DNA from 2 places in the Myroides oncorhynchi genome. Region 2 is predicted to be linked to the other one. Evidence: riboswitches for the same ligand, from Rfam matches in the RefSeq annotation. Region 2 holds a riboswitch; the other holds the start of a gene.
What was found. A riboswitch is a leader RNA that binds a small molecule or an ion and turns the genes downstream of it on or off. The one in region 2 is predicted to bind cobalamin.

Region 1 (4,462 bases), 1.1 Mb from region 2:
TTTTAGAATACCCAAAAGAACATTGTTAGAAGGAGATAGTTTAATATTAGCTCCCTGTGATGGAAAGGTGGTAGTGATAGAAGAGGTTGAGCCTGACGAATATTTCACCCAAAGGAGATTACAGATTTCAGTCTTTATGAGCGTGTTTAATGTTCATGTCAATCGCAACCCTATAGAAGGAGAAGTAATGTATAGCCAATACCATAAAGGAAAAAATCTAGTGGCTTGGCATCCTAAGTCGTCAACAGCGAATGAACGACATACTGTAGTCTATCAACATCAAAATGGAGAAGAAGTATTAGCAAAACAAATAGCAGGAGCCTTGGCTAACAGAATAGTTAATTATCTTACTATTGGTACTGTAGTGAAGCAGAGTGAAGAAATGGGTTTTATTAAGTTTGGATCTAGAGTGGATTTGTTATTGCCTTTAGATGTAAAGGTTAATGTAAAATTAGGAGATAATGTCAAAAGTGGTATAACTACTTTAGCCAAGTGGAAGTGATTAGTTGTCACAAAGAGAAAACCACCATTAGAATTACTAGTGGTGGTTTCTTTAACCCAGAATCAGCGTTAACCATATATTACAAAGTAATTCTACTTCATAGTTCTTTCATTAGCTCTTTAATCATACTATAGTATGCTGAAATCACTAATTCAGACCTATTTTTTACAATTCCTTTTCGCTTATATGTCTAACGCGTATTCCGGGTTTAGTTTATAAATTATTTGACGAACTTATAATATCTCGCTCCTAATAGATGAGGGATAGATGATTCGATATAATCTAGTACGAACTCATTAGAGGCTGTTCTAATCGCTGTTTTTTGTTCTTTTTTGTGTAGTGCAACATAGGTATTGAAGTCAATCGCTTCTGATTGTTTCAAAGTTTTGAAGATAGAAGTCTTAGGCAATCCTTCTTGCCAAGTACTTTGAACTTCTGCTTCGAATACTTTAGACTTAGAACCTGAACCATAAGCAATAAATCCTAATGTACTGTCTATTAAGTTTTCTTTCGTATCTGCGAAGTGTGTAAGAGTAGATAACAACCCTAAGAAGATAGAGCCTGTATAGATGTTCCCTACATCACCAGATGCTAGTTCTGATGGAGATATCTTGCTATTTACGATTTGCATATACTCCTCTGATTTGGCAAAAGCTTTGATTTGGTCTTTAGCATTATCAGCAGTTCTGTCTATTAAAGTAGGATTCTCTTGTAATACAATCTCGTGGAATGTTCTACGTCCTTGAAAACAATATGGAAGGTGCATTAAGATTGCTTTCCAATCTTGATATACTTTTTTGTTTTGTTTACTATTTAGCTTCTTAAAGTGTGTGTAAGCTTCCGTAATTCGGTTGATATAACACTCGTTAGAATATTGACCTTCGAATACAGGTTGGTCCTTGTGAATAGAGATTTCTGTTTCTTCTATTCCATGCCAAGCTTCATTTGTAGCGTTACCTGTGATAGATTGTTTCTCTATAGAATGATATGGTTTAAAGAAGTCAAATACACTATCTGTAGCAACTCCTGTCTGACCTATAAAAGCTAGGACACGAGGGTTAACAGTGATTAATAAAGCAATAGCACCTGCTCCTTGAGTATATTCTCCTGTAGAGGCAAGGTCATATTTTGCGTAATCAGTAGCAATAACAATCGCTTTTTTCGTAGGATTTGCTTTGATAAAGTCAATTGCGTTTTGCATGGCATCTACAGCACCAATACAAGCAAAGGTATGATCTACAGCATCACAGTTTCTGAAAGTCCCTTGACCATAGATTTGCTCTAACAGTCCTAGTGTATAAGAGGCAATAGGTTTAGAGTTGTCTAATCCACTCTCTGTACCTACGTAGATCTTAGCTATATCTTGAGGTAATACAGTAGGGTTATCTTGAAGTAAGCTATAAGCAGCATTGGCAGCCATCGTGATGACATCTTGATAAGTATCTAATAGTGCCATCTTCTGTAATCCTAGTCCTTTAGTCAGTTTTAAAGGTTCGATATTACGTGCTATGGCTAATGTATCTATAGGAAGGTGAATTTTAGGGATAAAGTATGCTAAACTATCTATTCCGACTTTCATTTTAATCTGGTATTTAAGTGAACCGTAAAATTACAGGCATTTGGAATAAATAACTAGATAAAATGAATAAAGTTTGTCATATAATATGGGATTGTTGGTTGGAAGTTGATGATTTTGTTGAGTGCAATGTTTAAATGGAGAAATAATATAAACGAGAAATGCCCTCTATATTAGAGAGCATTTCTTGTTTATATTTTTGCTATTGATCTTATAAATTAATCGTTAGGTCATCCATACAGAAGTAAGCAGGCGTATTCATCCAGTAACTATCTCCATCTGAACTAGCCATCTTAAAGTAGACTTTATTAACTTTTCCTAGAGGTTTTAAGTCTGCTTTTACCCATTGTTTTACTATTCCAGGAGCATCAGCTTGTCTAAAGTCAGAAAGCATAACTTCTACTTCTCCTGTTTGTTTACCATCTTTGTCCATTCCTACAACGATTAGTTTAAACCAATCTTTTCTTTCATAGGTATGTGCCTTAGCAAAACCATCCCCATTGGTCATAGATAAGACTGCATAGGTATTATTAGTAAAATAAGCATGGTCAAAAGTGTGTTCTGTACCTTCGCTAAAAGACATAAAAGCACCAGAGTTATTACTCGTAGATGTAAAGGCTACGGCAAATGTAGAAGAGTTGTTGTTACCTCCATTTTTCTTATCGTGGTCACCATAATATACACTAGATTGGTTAGTATATCCCGCCTCTTCTTTATTGTTCCACTGAGAGATAGCAATTCCTCCAGATGCAAATCCGTAACCAGAAGTCGTCATATTAAATGTTAGCCCTGTTACTTTATCTACGTATCCAGTATATTTAGCAGGAGTAGAACCATCATAGTGAGGATATAGATTCTCTCCATAAGAAGTAGGACCTGCTAAAAAATCTCTTTCTACATCTTCGAAAGTAATTGTATGAGTAGGAGTTACCTTCACATCGTTATCACTACTACATGAGTATGTTAGTCCTGCTATAAGTAACAAGCTAAACAAGTGAGTTAGTTTTTGGTTTAAACGTTTCATTGTTATTTAAATATGTATAAGGCGAGTATTAGAAGTGTGTAGGATACCTAAAAAGATAGATAAATGACATCACCCCTGATTCCCGCAGGTTATTAGTCTTGTTAACTTTGGTAGGTACTCTGACTTATATTGCTATTTCCATCAAGGAGTATAACTATACTTACAGTAGCGGGTCTGTTTAGGATTTGCACCTAATTCCCCTTTTCATCTCTAAAGGCGAAGGCAATTAGTGAATCCGAAATTAAGAGTGCTAAAGTAGATAAATAGTTGATTAGATAGTTGGATTGTTGTTAATTTAACTTAATTGTTTTTTAAGTGATTGTATATCAGTTATTGTTTTTACTAGGACTAGGTTCTTTAAGAATATTATTTGTGGTTAGAAGTTGTATAAAGGATATAGAAATACCGTTTAAATACGCTAATTTTGCACCAAATATCAAGATAATGAAAGACTCTAAAAAAACGCAGAAGAAATTACATGAACGCAATAAGCATCAACAGTTATATGACTTTGATAAGTTGAAACGTGTGGTGCCAGAGTTAGAGGCTTTCATCATTAAGAATCCATCAGGAATAGACACTATTGATTTTGCATTGCCAGAAGCAGTTGTATTACTTAATAAGGCTATCTTGATGAAGGATTATAAGATCACGTTTTGGGATATGCCTAAGACGAATCTATGTCCACCTATCCCAGGTCGTGCTGATTATATACATTATATAGCTGATTTATTAGCAGAAGGTAATAATGGACAAGTGCCTACAGGGACAGGAGTAAAGGTGTTAGATCTAGGGATAGGAGCTAATGTTATTTATCCTATCATAGGTGTAGCAGAATATGGATGGGAGTTCGTAGGATCTGAGATAGATGTAGTCTCTTTAAAAACGGCAAATCATATCATAACAAATAACCCACATCTAAACAGTAATGTAACTATTCGCCAGCAAGTAAGTAAGCGAAATATTCTAAAGAATATAGTAGGAGAAAGAGAGTACTTTGATTTAGTAATCTGTAACCCTCCTTTCTTTAAATCTAGAGAAGAGGTGTTAGCTAAGACTACTCAGAAGCTTAGAAACTTAGGAAAACAGGTTGTAGGAAAACCAGTACAGAACTTCAGTGGGCAGAATAATGAACTATGGTGTGATGGAGGAGAACTCGCTTTTATAACTAATTATATTTATGAGAGTAAACACTTTAAGAGACAAGCTGTATGGTTCACAACATTGGTCTCTAATAAAGAGCATTTAAAACCGTTACAGTCCTTACTTAAGAAGTCAGAAACAAAGGAAGTACGCGTGATAAATATGGAACAAGGAAATAAAGTTAGCCGTATATTGGCTTGGAAATATTAAGAGAAAG
Region 2 (4,462 bases):
CTTTCCTAGTGCGGGAGAGCTTTTTTTAAAAAATTGTCAAGATTGATGGTTTTAACTAATAAACGCGATACAGAAAAGAAATTATTGGTTTGGTAGTTCAGTTGGTTAGAATACATGCCTGTCACGCATGGGGTCGCGGGTTCGAGTCCCGTCCAGACCGCCAATAAGAAGAGAACCTCTCATGTAGTTGGGAGGTTTTTTTTGGCCTCTAAATGTTCATCAATTAGAGGATCTAAAAGTAGTTGTGTTGTTAAGTGCGCAAGCACTAAAGGTTTAGTAGTTAGACCAATGAAAAGCTTTCCTAGTGCAGGGGAGCTTTTTTATTTTTATAGCATTTCTGAAAATAAGTCTATTCTAAAACTTTTTGAGATTGATTAAGTCTTAGATTATTTAGATTTGTAATAATTAATAAATATCTTGATATGTTTGTCAGATCACTTATTACTTCATTAAATAAAGTATTCTGTTATAGCAATGATACTATAATTAGTTCAGTTCAGATGATGTCTGAAAAGAATGAGTATAGTGCGTGTAGCTTTATATTAGGAGATAAGCGAATTATCTATAGGGAAGCAAAGGTTACTTCTAAGAAGATTGGATTTTTCGTTGCTATTTGGCAACGCAATGAGATAGGAGTAACAGTGCCTTATCATGTGGGGGATGAGTTTGACTATATGATGATCGGTGTGAAGACAGATACTGATTTGGGCTATTTCTTATTTCCGAAGGTGATATTAGTGAATCTTGGTATTATCTCTACCGAGACAAAGGAGGGTAAGCGTGGAATGCGTATCTATCCTAATCTAGAAGAAGGGATGAATAAGCAAGCATTGAAAACTTATCAATCTCAAATGTCTTTTTTCTATAAAGTTTAAATTATCTTCAATAAAAACACATTAACAGATTAAATACTTTCCATTAACCTTTTTTTATATATTTGCAATAAGACTGGTTATCAAATTGATATTAAGGGGGAATTAGGTGAGAATCCTAGACAGACCCGCTACTGTAAGCTTATAAATGTAATGAATCAAGTCATCCTCTGTCGTTATGGAGAGGAGGAAGTTCGTTAAGAGCAAGTCAGGATACCCGCCAATCTACAATAAGTTTTGATGTTTTCGAGGAATAAGACATTAAGCGTTCAAAAGGTTAGACATTGGTGACAGTGTGTTTTGGTGCGTTTATGTTTTCTTGGATCGTCAAGATTAACAAGCCAAAAACAATTATGACCAAAACGCAATTACTATCAATAACTACTCTGATGTGTGTAGCTAGCTATGCTGTATATGCTCAGAGCCCTAAAGACAGTATCACTTCTCTTAAAGAAATCGTGATACAGAAAGAGGTTTTTAAAGATTTAATCCCTGTACAAACTTTAGATGGTGCTAAACTAGAGCGCTTAAATAGCCATAGTGTAGCTGATGCTCTTAGATACTTCGCTGGAGTTAAGATTAAAGATTATGGTGGTATGGGAGGACTTAAGACAGTAGATGTCCGTAATATGGGGACGCATCATGTAGGGGTGTTTTATAATGGGGTACAAGTGGGCAATGCTCAGAATGGTATAGTAGACTTAGGAAAGTTTTCTCTAGATAATATAGAAACGGTAAAACTATATAATGGTCAACGCAGTGCTATCTTCCAATCAGCAAGAGAGTTTGCTTCTGCATCTACAGTTTATCTACAAACAAAGAAACCTATATTCGAAGAAGGGAAAGATATAAATGTATCAGCTAAATACAAGGCAGGGTCTATACAGTTAGTCAATCCATCTGTACGTACAGATATTAAAGTTAATGACAATGTTAGTACATCTATCAGTGCTGAATATATCTATTCGAATGGTGATTATAAGTTTAGGCAAAAACGTCATAATATAGATGGTACAGTGGCTTATGATACTATAGGTCACAGGCAGAATAGTGATATAAAAGCTTATCGTGTAGAGAATAGTTGGTTCGGTAAGACAGATAAAGATACTTGGCAGGCTAACCTTTATTACTATCAATCAGATAGAGGTCTTCCAGGTGCTGTAATTAAGAAGAGTGATGTCACTTTAGAGACTGAAAATATCAATGAACGTCAGAGTGATAAGAACTTTATGGCGCAGGGAGAGTGGACTAGATTTGTTTCTGATCGATATCAGTTTCAACTGAAAGGGAAGTATGCTTATGATGAGATGCACTATCTGTCTCGTAAGACAGTGGCTTTCGAAGGAGAAGTGGTTACCTATAATCCTCAATTTGATAACACTTACTTCCAACAAGAGTATTATGTCTCAGCTGCACATCTGTATAAGATAACTGATATATGGGATGTGGCTCTAGCTACGGACTTACAATACAATAAACTTAATGCTACTCGTATAGGACAAGGAACTCCGTTTACTTATCCTGAACGTTATACCTTTTTAACTTCGTTAGCGACTTCTGTGAATCTAGGTAAGGTGAAAGCTCAGGCTAATATCTTAGGAACATTTACTAAAGAGAAGGTACGTTATAATTATGAAGCGCCAGATCGTCAATTTTGGGCGCCATCTATCTTCTTGAGTTATAAGCCGTGGGATGATGAGAACTTTGTGGTTCACTCATTTTATAAGTACATCTATAGATTACCTACGTTTAATGATTTGTACTACACACAGCTAGGTACTGCTAACTTAAAACCAGAGGCTTCTAAGCAGATAAACTTAGGATTCACTTATAATAAACAGTTTAACAATGCTTTGTTTGAAGAGGTGCATTTGTCATTAGAATCTTACTTCGCTAATATAACGGATAAGATTATCGCTACACCTACTTCTAGTATGATGAGATGGATGATGACTAATCTAGGTAAGGTGGAGAACTATGGGATAGAGACAAATGTAGGAACTACTGTGAGGTTAATGGAAGACTTGCGATTAGGTGTTAATCTGACGTATGAATACACAGTAGCGAAAGACAAGAGCGAAACGCTATATGGTAAGCCATCATACTATGGAGATCAAATACCCTATGCTCCTTGGCATTCTGGTTCTTCTATCGTGAGTTTAGATTATAAAGATTGGTCTCTTAACTATAGTTTTATCTATGTAGGGGAACGTTATAATGGTAATAAAAATAATATTAAGCGAAACGAAATACAACCTTGGTACACACACGATGTGTCATTATTAAAAAGTTTCAAATGGCGTGATTATAGATTTAAGGCTAGTGTAGAAGCTAACAATATCGCTAATCAGTACTATGAGGTAGTGAGCAACTTCCCTATGCCTGGGCGCAACTTCCGTTTCACTTTAAGCTTTGATATATGAGATTTAAAAATATAATTATGCTCACTACTGTTTTGTTAGCAGTGGTAAGTTGTCGAAAAGATGAGATGATATTCTTATCAGATAGTTCTGATGTGTCTATCCCTGTTAGCACTGAGAGATACAGTGGATTCTATTTGTTGAATGAAGGGAATATGGGTATGAACAGAGCTTCTATAGATATGTTTGAATATCATACAGGAACGTATACGAGGGATATATTCTCAGAGCGCAATCCCAATATAACAAAAGAACTAGGAGATGTAGGTAATGATATCAAGATCTACGGTAAGAAAGTATATGCGACTATCAATGTGTCTAACTTCATCGAGGTATTCGATGTAGAGACAGGTAAACATATTAAGCAAATACACGTGCCTAACTGTCGTTACTTGGCTTTCAAGGATGGTAAGGCTTATGTGAGTTCGTATGCAGGTAAGGTAGAGATAAATCCGAATGCAGAGAAGGGATTCGTTGCTGAGATAGATACTTTATCCTTAGAAGTTACGAGAAGAGTAACTGTAGGTTATCAACCTGAAGAGATTGTTATTAAAGGCAATAAACTTTATGTAGCTAATTCGGGAGGATATCGCGTGCCAAACTATGATACGACCGTGTCCGTGATAGATATACCTAGCTTCACAGAGACAAAGAAGATTGATGTAGCGATAAACTTACATCGTATGCAGATAGATAAGGCAGGAGATATTTATGTGTCATCAAGGGGGGATTATTATAATGCAGAACCTAATCTATATGTGATAGACTCGAATACAGATAAGGTGAAGCAACAGCTCGATATACCAGTATCTAACATGACGATGGATGATGATAAGCTTTATTACTATGCTACGTCTTATAAACACAATACAGGTGCTAATAGGGTTACCTATGGAATACTGAATACACTGACTAAAAAAGTGATTACAGACAATATCATTAAAGACGGTACAGATAAGAAGATACAGATACCTTATGGTATAGCTGTGAATCCTGAGACAAAGGAGATATTTATGACAGATGCTCAGGATTATGTTGGGACAGGTTTTGTGTACTGTTTCTCTCCTGAGGGGATGTTGAAATGGAAAACAACTGGTGGGAATATTCCTGCTCATATAGCATTTATAAAGAAATAATACCAACAACTAAATAATGAAGACAACAAAAATT

Region 1: another riboswitch for cobalamin. It lies ahead of LNQ81_RS11835 (DUF4465 domain-containing protein); the one in region 2 lies ahead of LNQ81_RS07085 (TonB-dependent receptor).

The regions. Positions count from the first base shown of each region.
Region 1 is NZ_JAJJMP010000001.1:2,704,041-2,708,502, forward strand. It holds gene LNQ81_RS11825 (phosphatidylserine decarboxylase family protein) at 1-502, shown strand, start outside; gene LNQ81_RS11830 (hydroxymethylglutaryl-CoA synthase family protein) at 723-2,081, opposite strand; gene LNQ81_RS11835 (DUF4465 domain-containing protein) at 2,290-3,102, opposite strand; cobalamin riboswitch at 3,195-3,357, opposite strand; gene rlmF (23S rRNA (adenine(1618)-N(6))-methyltransferase RlmF) at 3,547-4,455, shown strand.
Region 2 is NZ_JAJJMP010000001.1:1,600,137-1,604,598, forward strand. It holds tRNA gene LNQ81_RS07075 (tRNA-Asp) at 87-163, shown strand; gene LNQ81_RS07080 (MepB family protein) at 423-875, shown strand; cobalamin riboswitch at 933-1,111, shown strand; gene LNQ81_RS07085 (TonB-dependent receptor) at 1,226-3,295, shown strand; gene LNQ81_RS07090 (YncE family protein) at 3,292-4,428, shown strand; gene LNQ81_RS07095 (PKD domain-containing protein) at 4,445-4,462, shown strand, end outside.